One region of the Streptomyces sp. NPDC008125 genome, then DNA from elsewhere that is predicted to be linked to it. Evidence: riboswitches for the same ligand, from Rfam matches in the RefSeq annotation. Region 1 holds a riboswitch; the other holds the start of a gene.
What was found. A riboswitch is a leader RNA that binds a small molecule or an ion and turns the genes downstream of it on or off. The one in region 1 is predicted to bind thiamine pyrophosphate.
Positions count from the first base shown of each region.

Region 1 (5,391 bases):
CAGTATCTGAAAAATCACTCCTTGTGATCTGCTATCGCGTGCACCACGATGGCGTCAATAGGGCCATGGGGGATCATTCCTGGCCAGATTCATCTACTGCGGGGTTGAACGATGCGCGAGTCGGTTCAAGCAGAGGTCATGATGAGTTTCCTCGTTTCGGAGGAGCTCTCGTTCCGTATTCCGGTGGAGCTCCGTTACGAGGTGAGCGATCCGTACGCGATCCGTATGACCTTCCACCTGCCGGGTGATGCCCCGGTCACCTGGGCTTTTGGCCGTGAGCTGCTGCTCGACGGCCTCAACAGTCCCAGCGGCGACGGTGATGTGCACATCGGTCCCACCGAACCCGAGGGGCTCTGTGACGTGCACATCCGGCTGCAGGTCGGGGCGGACCGGGCGCTGTTCCGGGCCGGCACGGCGCCACTCGTGGCGTTTCTCGACCGGACGGACAAGCTGGTGCCACTGGGGCAGGAGCACACGCAGGGTGACTTCGACGGCAACCTCGAAGAGGCGCTCGGAAGGATCCTCGCCGAGGAGCAGAACGCGGGCTGACAGGCTGTCAGCCCGCTGACTTTTGGGCCCTCCAGCCCGCTTCCGCGCTCACTTCCTGCGGCGGCGGCCCCTCCCGGTCCGTACGGGTGCAGGAGCTCCGGCTTCCGCGCCGAGCCCTGTGCGGTCCGCGGACACCACCAGAGCGGCGAGCGCCGTCGTGACGGGCACCGAGGCGACCAGTCCGATCGAGCCGACGAGTGTGCGGACGATCTCCTCGGCTACCAGCTCGCTGTTGGCGACCGTGCCCACACTGCTCTGCGCGATGGAGAACAGCAGCAGCAGGGGCAGCGCCGCGCCCGCGTACGCGAGCACCAGGGTGTTGACCACCGAGGCGATGTGGTCGCGCCCGATCCTGATGCCCGCTCCGTAGAGCCCGCGCGCCCCCATGGTCGGGTTCGCCTGGTGCAGCTCCCACACGGCCGACGTCTGGGTGACCGTCACGTCGTCGAGGACCCCGAGCGAACCGATGATGACACCGGCCAGGAGCAGACCGCTCATGTCGATGTCCGGATAGAGGCCGTGGATCAGGCCGGTGTTGTCGTCGGTGTTGCCGGTCAGCCCCGCCCAGTCGATGAAGACCGAGCCCAGCAGCCCGATCAGCACCAGCGAGATCAGCGTGCCGATCACCGCCACCGAGGTTCGCGCCGTCACTCCGTGGCAGGTGTACAGCGCGATGAGCATGATCGCGCTCGCCCCGACCACCGCCACCAGCAACGGGTTTGACCCCTGCAGGATCGCCGGGAGGATGAACAGGGTCAGCACGGCGAAGGAGACGGCGAGTGCCACGAGCGCCATCACCCCGCGCAGCCGTCCCACCACCACGACGGCGACGGCGAAGATGCCGGCCAGCAGGGCCATCGGCAGCTTCCGGTCCACGTCGGTGACCGAGTACTGCAGGTCGTGCGGGGCGTCCGGCGCGTACGCCAGCACCACCCCCTGGCCCTCGCTCAACTGGCGTGACGCCTCCGGCTGGACGATCTCGCCGAAGGTGCGGCCCTTGTCCTTGCCGCTGGTCACCTCGATGGTGGCCTTCTTGCAGTCGCCGGTCTCCCCGGCCGCCGCACCCGGCCCGGAGCCCGTCGACCCACCCCCTGTGGCGGGTACTTGGGCGGCGTTGACGTCCGCGCAGTTCACCCGCTCCACCTTCACCACCTCGCCCTGCTCGGTCTGCCGGTCGAAACCCACACCGGTGCGCTCGTGCGCGGGAGTGCCGCCGGGCCAGAGCACCGCCAGGCCGACGACCACCGCTACGGCGAAGGGGATCAGCACGCATGCGATGACCTTGCGCAGATGGGTCGAGACGGGTGCCGCGGGGCCATGGCTGTGCGTATGGCCGTGTGAGTGGTCCTGAGGTTCGGGATGGTCCTGGGAGGAGGTCACCGGGCGATCATCGCAAGAACGCGGGAGGCCCCCTGGTCAGCACGGCCGGGCGGGCGTTAGCGTGGTGGCACCTTTGCACACGCGGGAGCTCGGAGCACCGGGCTGAGAGGGCGCTGACCTCGTGAATCCTCACGGGACACGCTGCGCCGACCGCTGAACCTGTTACCGGGTAATGCCGGCGTAGGGAGTAGGTCTCATGACCACATCGGACGCACGCACGCCTGCCTCCACGACGAACGAGAGCGTCGGGGCGGGAAAGTCCATCGGCTGGCACAAGGGATACGTCGAGGGCTCGCGCCCCGGCCTCCGGGTGCCGGTCCGTCAGGTGCACCTGACCAACGGCAGGGACGTGACGCTCTACGACACGTCCGGTCCGTACACCGATCCCACCGTCACCACCGACGTCCGCCAGGGTCTCGCCTCCGTGCGCGGCGGCTGGATCGAGGACCGGGGGGACACCGAGGAGTACGAGGGGCGCCCGGTCCGTCCGGAGGACGACGGCCGCTCGCCCGCCTCGCGCGGCGGGCTGCGCAACCTCGACGCGGTCTTCCCCGGCGGCTCCCGCGCGCCACGGCGCAGCCGCGACGGCCGCCCCGTCACCCAGCTCGCGTACGCCCGGCGGGGGGAGATCACCCCGGAGATGGAGTACGTCGCGATTCGCGAGAACGTCGACCCCGAGGTCGTACGTGAGGAGATCGCGGCCGGCCGGGCGGTGCTGCCCGCCAACGTGAACCACCCGGAGATCGAGCCGATGATCATCGGCAAGCGGTTCCTGGTGAAGGTCAACGCCAACATCGGCAACTCGGCCGTGACCTCCTCCATCGAGGAGGAGGTGGACAAGATGGCCTGGGCGACGCGGTGGGGCGCCGACACGGTCATGGACCTGTCCACCGGCCGCAACATCCACACCACCCGTGAGTGGGTGCTCCGGAACTCCCCCGTGCCCATCGGTACCGTCCCGCTCTACCAGGCACTCGAGAAGGTCGACGGCCGGGCGGAGGAGCTGACCTGGGAGATCTACAAGGACACGGTCGTCGAGCAGGCCGAGCAGGGCGTGGATTACATGACGGTGCACGCCGGCGTGCGCCTGCCCTACGTCCCGCTGACGGCGCGCCGCAAGACCGGCATCGTCTCCCGGGGCGGCTCGATCATGGCGGCCTGGTGCCTCGCGCACCACAAGGAGTCGTTCCTCCACGAGAACTTCGAGGAGCTCTGTGAGCTCCTGGCGACGTACGACGTGACGTACTCGCTCGGGGACGGGCTGCGGCCCGGTTCCATCGCCGACGCCAACGACGAGGCGCAGTTCGCCGAACTGCGTACCCTCGGCGAGCTCAACACCATCGCCAAGCGGTACGGCGTGCAGACGATGATCGAGGGCCCGGGGCACGTCCCGATGCACAAGATCAAGGAGAACATCGACCTCCAGCAGGAGATCTGCGAGGAGGCGCCGTTCTACACCCTCGGCCCTCTGACCACCGATGTCGCGCCGGCGTACGACCACATCACCTCCGGGATCGGCGCGGCGATGATCGCCTGGTGGGGCACGGCGATGCTCTGCTACGTGACACCCAAGGAGCACCTGGGGCTGCCCGACCGGGACGACGTGAAGACCGGGGTCATCACCTACAAGATCGCGGCCCACGCCGCCGACCTGGCCAAGGGCCACCCGGGCGCGCAGGAGTGGGACGACGCGCTGTCGGACGCCCGGTTCGAGTTCCGCTGGGAGGACCAGTTCAACCTGGCGCTCGACCCGGACACGGCCCGCGCGTTCCACGACGAGACGCTGCCCGCCGAACCCGCCAAGACGGCGCACTTCTGCTCGATGTGCGGGCCGAAGTTCTGCTCGATGAAGATCAGCCGGAGCATCACCGAACAGTTCGCGCCGGACCTGGCTCCGTCCGCCTCCGAGGAGGAGATCGAGGCGGGGATGCTGGCGAAGTCGAAGGAGTTCGCCGCGTCCGGCGGGCGGGTCTATCTGCCGCTGGCCGACTGAGCCGGACGGCGCCGGCCTTCACGGGGCCGGCGCCACCCGGGGCGGCAGGTGCACGTTTGGTGGGCCGATCTCAGGGTGCGGAGCCGTCCCGGTCCGGACTCCCGAAGCCCGGGCCTTCGAAGCCCGGACCGTCGAAGTCCGGGCTGCTGAAATCGGGGCTGCTGAAGTCGGGGCTGGTGAAGGACGGCCGGGGACTTCGGCGCGAGCCGTCCTGCGGGGTCGAGAAGTCCGGGCTGCTGTACCCGATCTTCGGGATGCGGTTCGGTGACGGCCGGGGGGTGCGGGCGGCCGGGGCGGCGGTCGGGTCGTCCAGTGCGTCGCGGAGGAACGGGAGTATGCCGCGTTCCAGCAGGGCATGGCGCCAGGCCTCCCTGGCCCGGGCGACCTCCTCCGGCACGGTCTCGTCCTCCTCCAGGTCGGCGGCCGGGTCGTCGGTGCCGTTGCGGAGCGCCGTGACCAGCAGCCCGACGGCGGCTGCGAGGATCGCCAGCGCGGTGAGCGCCGCGAAGAGCCAGCCCGCGGTGACCATCGGGCCCGCGACGGCCAGTGAGGAGCTCACCGCCTGGAGGAGATAGCCGACCACCAGGAAGATCACCGCTGCGGAGCCCGCGAGGAGCGGGGCGAGCACGGTGACGACCGCGCCGACCCCCACGCTCTCGCCGGTCGCTCCCGGCGGGACCGGCACCTCGTCGGTGTCCTGGTCGGCGTCGCCGGTGGGGACACGGAGCTCACCGCGCGCCTTCACGTAGTGCTCGTACTCGGTGGCGGCGGCCGCGGTGATCAGCGCGGTGGCGCTCAGCGCCATGGTCCGCAGCTGCTCCCGGTTGAGGCGTTCGCCGACTCCGTCCAGATCCGGCCGCTCGTGCGCGTGGCGCAGTGCGTCGCCGAGGATCCGCTCGTACTCGGGCCTGTCTTCGGCCAGCAGGTGCGGAGCGCTTGTCATCTGCATCCCCCGATGCTCCGTGGCGCCCGATCACCCGCACATGACGGGGCATTCCGGACGGAACGGAGGAGAGCCTGCTACTGATACGCCGATGGTAGAGCGCCCAGGGCGAGGGATGACAGGTTGTTTCCGGAAAAAGGCCCGCCGACCGCGAACGATCAGATCGACGGAGCCCTACCCGGTGGACCGTCAGTCATGCAGGGGGAGTTGGGCGACCAGTAGCTTTCCGGCCATGGTCACGCCGCCGTCCATGGCGATGGCCAGTCCGTCCGCGTACACGTGGGGTCCGTGCACCACCGGGCCCGCGCCGTTCTCGCCGTCCTCCGACCCGACCTCGCCCAGGAGGTACGGAATGGGGCTGTGGCCGTGGACGACCCGACGGCCGCCGTACGCGGCCATCAGCTCGCGTACCGCCTGCGCGCCGCCGTCGTCCCGGAACGCGAACCGCTTGGTGAGCTTGCGGAACAGGTCCCAGCACTCGTCCGCGTCGTTACGGGTGAGGATGGCGTGGACCGTGTCGTTGACG
Region 1 is NZ_JBIBHR010000014.1:203,309-208,699, reverse strand. It holds gene ACFZAX_RS24155 (helix-turn-helix domain-containing protein) at 1-10, shown strand, start outside; gene ACFZAX_RS24150 (SsgA family sporulation/cell division regulator) at 112-549, shown strand; gene ACFZAX_RS24145 (YibE/F family protein) at 598-1,929, opposite strand; TPP riboswitch at 2,001-2,133, shown strand; gene thiC (phosphomethylpyrimidine synthase ThiC) at 2,126-3,922, shown strand; gene ACFZAX_RS24135 (hypothetical protein) at 3,993-4,871, opposite strand; gene ACFZAX_RS24130 (metallophosphoesterase) at 5,055-5,391, opposite strand, start outside.

Region 2 (5,391 bases), on a different contig from region 1:
TCGGACTGGCGGTCGCCGCCAGCGCCACCCTCGGCGACCTCGGCGAGTCCATGATCAAGCGCGATCTCGGCATCAAGGACATGGGCACGCTGTTGCCCGGTCACGGCGGGATCATGGACCGGCTGGACTCGCTCCTGCCGACCGCTCCGGTGGTCTGGCTGCTCCTGGTGCTGTTCGTCGGCAGCGGCTGAGGTTTCAGGCGATACGTTCCGGCTGCGGTCCACGGGCCGTGCCCCACCGGCCGGAACGCTTCCGCCCACCGTGCTCCACCTGCGTCCTTACGCGTCGAGGGCCCGCTGTCCACAGGACGGCGGGCCCTTCCCGTCGCGTCTGCGACACTGGAAGAACCATGCCTAAGCCCGGAGAACTCACTTTCGTCGCGCCCCGCGGAGCCAAGAAGCCCCCGCGCCACCTCGCCGACCTCACGCCCGCCGAGCGCAAGGAAGCAGTCGCCGCGACCGGCGAGAAGCCGTTCCGCGCGCAGCAGCTCTCGCAGCACTACTTCGCGCGGTACGCGCACGATCCGTCGGAGTGGACGAACATCCCCGCAGGATCGCGGGACAAGCTCGCGGAAGCGCTGTTCCCGGACCTCATGTCGGTGGTCCGCCACATCAGCTGCGACGACGACACCACCCGCAAAACGCTCTGGAAGCTGCACGACGGGACGCTGGTCGAGTCCGTCCTCATGCGCTACCCCGAGCGCGTGACGATGTGCATCTCGTCACAGGCCGGCTGCGGGATGAACTGCCCGTTCTGCGCGACCGGACAGGCCGGTCTCGACCGGAACCTCTCCACCGCCGAGATCGTGCACCAGATCGTGGACGGTATGCGGGCGCTGCGCGACGGCGAGGTGCCGGGCGGGCCCGCGCGCCTCTCCAACATCGTCTTCATGGGGATGGGGGAGCCGCTGGCCAACTACAACCGCGTCGTCGGCGCCATCCGCCGGCTGACCGACCCGGAGCCGGACGGCCTGGGCCTCTCCCAGCGCGGCATCACCGTCTCCACGGTGGGCCTGGTGCCCGCCATGCTGCGCTTCGCGGACGAGGGCTTCAAGTGCCGTCTCGCCGTCTCGCTGCACGCCCCGGACGACGAGCTCCGGGACACCCTCGTGCCCGTGAACACCCGCTGGAAGGTCCGCGAGGTGCTCGACGCCGCGTGGGAGTACGCCGAGAAGTCCGGCCGCCGGATCTCCATCGAGTACGCCCTGATCCGCGACATCAACGACCAGGCGTGGCGGGGCGACCGGCTCGGCCGGCTGCTCAAGGGCAAGCGGGTGCACGTCAACCTCATCCCGCTCAACCCGACGCCCGGCTCGAAGTGGACCGCCTCCCGCCCCGAGGACGAGAAGGCGTTCGTGGAGGCCATCGCCGCCCACGGAGTGCCCGTCACGGTGCGCGACACCCGTGGCCAGGAGATCGACGGGGCCTGCGGACAGCTGGCCGCCGCCGAGCGCTGAGCAAACCCCTTCGGGATGCCCCGGTCGGTCGGCCGCTGTCGGTCCGACCGGGGCAAAGCCCCCGCACAGGGTCCGTGTAGCCTGGCCCCCGCATTCAACTTCATATTCCGACAGGGGAGCGCCACAGCGCTGAGAGTGCGGCACCGGTGAACGGATGGCCGCAGACCCTCTGAACCTCGCCCGGGTCATTCCGGGTAGGAAGTTCGGTCATTACTCAAGCTGTTGCGCCCTGCCCGCTTCCGGAATCCGCCGGAGCGCGCGGGGCCGCGTCTCTTCCTGGTCACCTCCAGGAGGAACCACATGCACACCACGACGAAGTACGCGGCGACCGCGCTCGCCGCCGCACTCGGCGTCACCGCACTCGCCGGCTGCGGAAGCTCCGACGACGACACGTCCGGCTCGGGCGCCTCCAAGGGCTCCACGACCGTCACCCTGGTCAGTCACGACTCGTTCACCGCCTCGGACGACGTGCTCAAGGAGTTCACGAAGGAGACCGGCTACACGGTCAAGGTCCTCAAGAGCGGCGACGCAGGAGCGGCCCTCAACCAGGAGATCCTCACCAAGGGCTCCCCGCGCGGCGACGTCTTCTTCGGCGTCGACAACACGCTGCTCTCCCGCGCCCTCGACCAGGGCCTCTTCACCCCCTACAAGGCGAAGGGACTGGACGACGTCTCGGCCGACACCCAGCTCGACGCCAAGCACCGGGTCACGCCAGTCGACACCGGCGACATCTGCGTCAACTACGACAAGAAGTACTTCGCCGACAAGAAGCTGGACCCGCCGCAGTCCTTCGCGGACCTGCTGAAGCCCGCGTACAAGAACCTCCTGGTCACCGAGAACGCCGCCACCTCCTCGCCCGGCCTCGGCTTCCTGCTCGGCACCGTCGCCGACTCCGGCGAGAAGGGCTACCAGGACTACTGGAAGAAGCTGAAGGCCAACGGCGTCAAGGTCGTCGACGGCTGGGAGCAGGCGTACAACGAGGAGTTCTCGGGCTCCGCGGGCGGCAAGAAGGCGAACGCGGACCGCCCGCTCGTCGTCTCCTACGCCTCCAGCCCGCCGGCCGAGGTCTACTACGCCGACCCGCAGCCGGCCGAGGCCCCCACCGGCGTCGCCACCGCGACCTGCTTCCGCCAGATCGAGTTCGCCGGTCTGCTGGACGGGGCGAAGAACGAGGCCGGCGGCAAGGCACTGCTGGACTTCCTGATCAGCAGGACGTTCCAGGAGGACATGCCGCTCCAGATGTTCGTCGACCCCGTCCTCAAGGACGCGAAGCCGCCGGAGGTCTACACCAAGTTCGGCGCCACCGTGGACAAGCCGTTCACCGTGGCCCCCGAGGAGATCGCCGCCAACCGTGAGCAGTGGGTCCGGACCTGGACCTCGCTCGTCGTGAAGTGACGAAGCCCCCCGTGCCGAAGACAGCCGGACCCGCCGCGCGCCCCCGCACCACCACCACCGGCGGCGCGCGCTCCCTCGCGACGCGGCTCGGCCTGATGGCCGTGCCCGTCGCGTTCTTCGGGCTGTTCTTCGCGTACCCGGTCGCCGCGATCGTGGCCCGGGGGCTGAAGACCGAGGACGGCTGGCAGTTCGCGCGCTTCGGCGAGGTCCTCGGCCGGGCGGACCTCGGGGGCGTCCTCTGGTTCACCACCTGGCAGGCGTTCGCCTCCACCGCGCTGACCCTGCTGATCGCGCTCCCCGGCGCCTACGTCTTCGCCCGGCTCGAATTCCCCGGCAAACAGCTGCTGCGCGCGATCGTCACCGTGCCGTTCGTGCTGCCGACCGTCGTCGTCGGCACCGCCTTCCTCGCCCTGCTCGGACGCGGTGGGCTGCTCGACGAGCTGTGGGGGATACGCCTCGACACCACCGTCTGGGCGATCCTGCTGGCCCACGTCTTCTTCAACTACGCCGTGGTCGTACGGACCGTCGGCGGGCTCTGGTCGCAGCTCGACCCGCGCCAGGAGGAGGCCGCCCGGGTGCTCGGCGCGGGGCGGTTCGCCGCCTGGCGCCGGGTGACGCTGCCCGCGCTCGCCCCCGCCGTGGGCGCCGCCGCTCTCATGGTCTTCCTGTTCACGTTCACCTCGTTCGGTGTCGTACAGATCCTCGGCGGTCCCGCCTACTCCACGCTCGAAGTGGAGATCTACCGGCAGACCGCGCAGTTGCTCGACCTGCCCACCGCCGCGGTACTGACCCTCGTCCAGTTCGTCGCCGTCGGCGCCATCCTGGCCGTACACGCGCGTACGGTACGCAGCCGGGAGAGGGCCCTGCGCCTCGTCGACCCGGCGCAGACCGCCCGCCGCCCGCGTGGCGCCGGCCAGTGGGCGCTCCTCGGGGGGCTCCTGCTGACCGTGCTGATCCTCATCCTGCTGCCCCTCGGGGTGCTGGTGGAGCGGTCCTTCGACCAGCCGGGCGGGCACGGACTGGCCTACTACCGGGCCCTGGGATCGGCCGAAGCCAGCGGTTCCACCTTCCTCGTCGCCCCGCTGGAGGCGATCTGGAACTCCCTCCAGTACGCCCTCGCCGCGACCGGCATCTCCCTCGTCGTCGGAGGGCTCGCCGCCGCCGCGCTCACCCGCCGGGCGGGGCGGCTGGTCCGGGGCTTCGACGCGCTCCTCATGCTGCCGCTCGGCGTCTCCGCGGTCACCGTCGGCTTCGGCTTCCTGATCACGCTGGACGAACCGCCGCTCGACCTGCGCACCTCCTGGATTCTGGTGCCGCTCGCCCAAGCGCTGGTGGGTGTCCCCTTCGTCGTACGGACCATGCTGCCGGTCCTGCGCGCCGTGGACGCCCGGTTGCGGGAGGCGGCGGCCGTCCTCGGCGCCTCGCCGCTGCGGGCCTGGCGCGAGGTGGACCTCCCGCTGGTGCGCCGGGCGCTGCTCGTCGCCGCCGGCTTCGCCTTCGCCGTCTCGCTCGGCGAGTTCGGAGCCACCGTCTTCATCGCCCGTCCCGACCGCCCGACCCTGCCGGTCGCCGTCGCGCGCCTGCTGGGCCGTTCGGGGGAGCTCAACTACGGCCAGGCGATGGCCCTCAGCACGATCCTGATGCTGGTGTGCGCCGTCTCCCTGCTGCTCCTCGAACGCATCCGTACCGACCGATCCGGGGAGTTCTGACCATGCTGGAGCTGGACGCGGCCACGGTCCGTTTCGGTGGACGGGCGGTGCTGGACGCGGTGGACCTCGCGGTCGCCGACCACGAGATCGTCTGCGTGCTCGGCCCGAGCGGCAGCGGGAAGTCCACCCTGCTGCGCGTCGTCGCCGGGCTCCAGCCGCTCGACGGCGGCCGGGTGTTCCTCGACGGCACGGACCAGGAGGGCGTCCCGGTGCACCGGCGCGGCCTCGGGCTGATGTTCCAGGACCACCAGCTCTTCCCGCACCGGGACGTGGCCGCCAACGTCGCCTTCGGGCTGCGGATGCGCGGGGTGGACCGGAGCGGCCGGCGCGAGCGTGTCGCCGAACTCCTCGATCTGGTGGGACTCTCCGGCGCGGGGCCCCGGGCCGTCGCCGGGCTGTCCGGCGGTGAGCAGCAGCGGGTGGCGCTCGCCCGCGCCCTCGCGCCCAGCCCGAGACTGCTGATGCTGGACGAACCGCTCGGCCAGCTCGACCGGGGACTGCGCGAACGCCTCGTCGTCGAACTCCGCTCGCTCTTCACGGACCTGGGCACGACCGTGCTCGCCGTCACCCACGACCAGGGCGAGGCCTTCGCGCTCGCCGACCGGGTCGTCGTGATGCGGGACGGCCGGATCGCCCAGGCGGGCACCCCGCTGGAGGTCTGGCAGCGCCCCGCCTCCGCCTTCGTCGCCCGCTTCCTCGGCTTCGACAACGTGGTCGGGGCGACGGTCACCGGCACCACCGCACGGACCCCGTGGGGAGAGGTGCCCGTACCGAAGGGATCACCGCAGGGCAACTGCGACCTGCTGGTACGGCCCGCGGGCGTACGGATCG
Region 2 is NZ_JBIBHR010000009.1:86,499-91,889, reverse strand. It holds gene ACFZAX_RS17155 (phosphatidate cytidylyltransferase) at 1-191, shown strand, start outside; gene rlmN (23S rRNA (adenine(2503)-C(2))-methyltransferase RlmN) at 350-1,456, shown strand; TPP riboswitch at 1,559-1,675, shown strand; gene ACFZAX_RS17145 (thiamine ABC transporter substrate-binding protein) at 1,757-2,851, shown strand; gene ACFZAX_RS17140 (ABC transporter permease subunit) at 2,947-4,560, shown strand; gene ACFZAX_RS17135 (ATP-binding cassette domain-containing protein) at 4,563-5,391, shown strand, end outside.
Region 2: linked by a shared signal. The riboswitch ahead of ACFZAX_RS17145 (thiamine ABC transporter substrate-binding protein) and the one ahead of thiC (phosphomethylpyrimidine synthase ThiC) in region 1 are both predicted to bind thiamine pyrophosphate.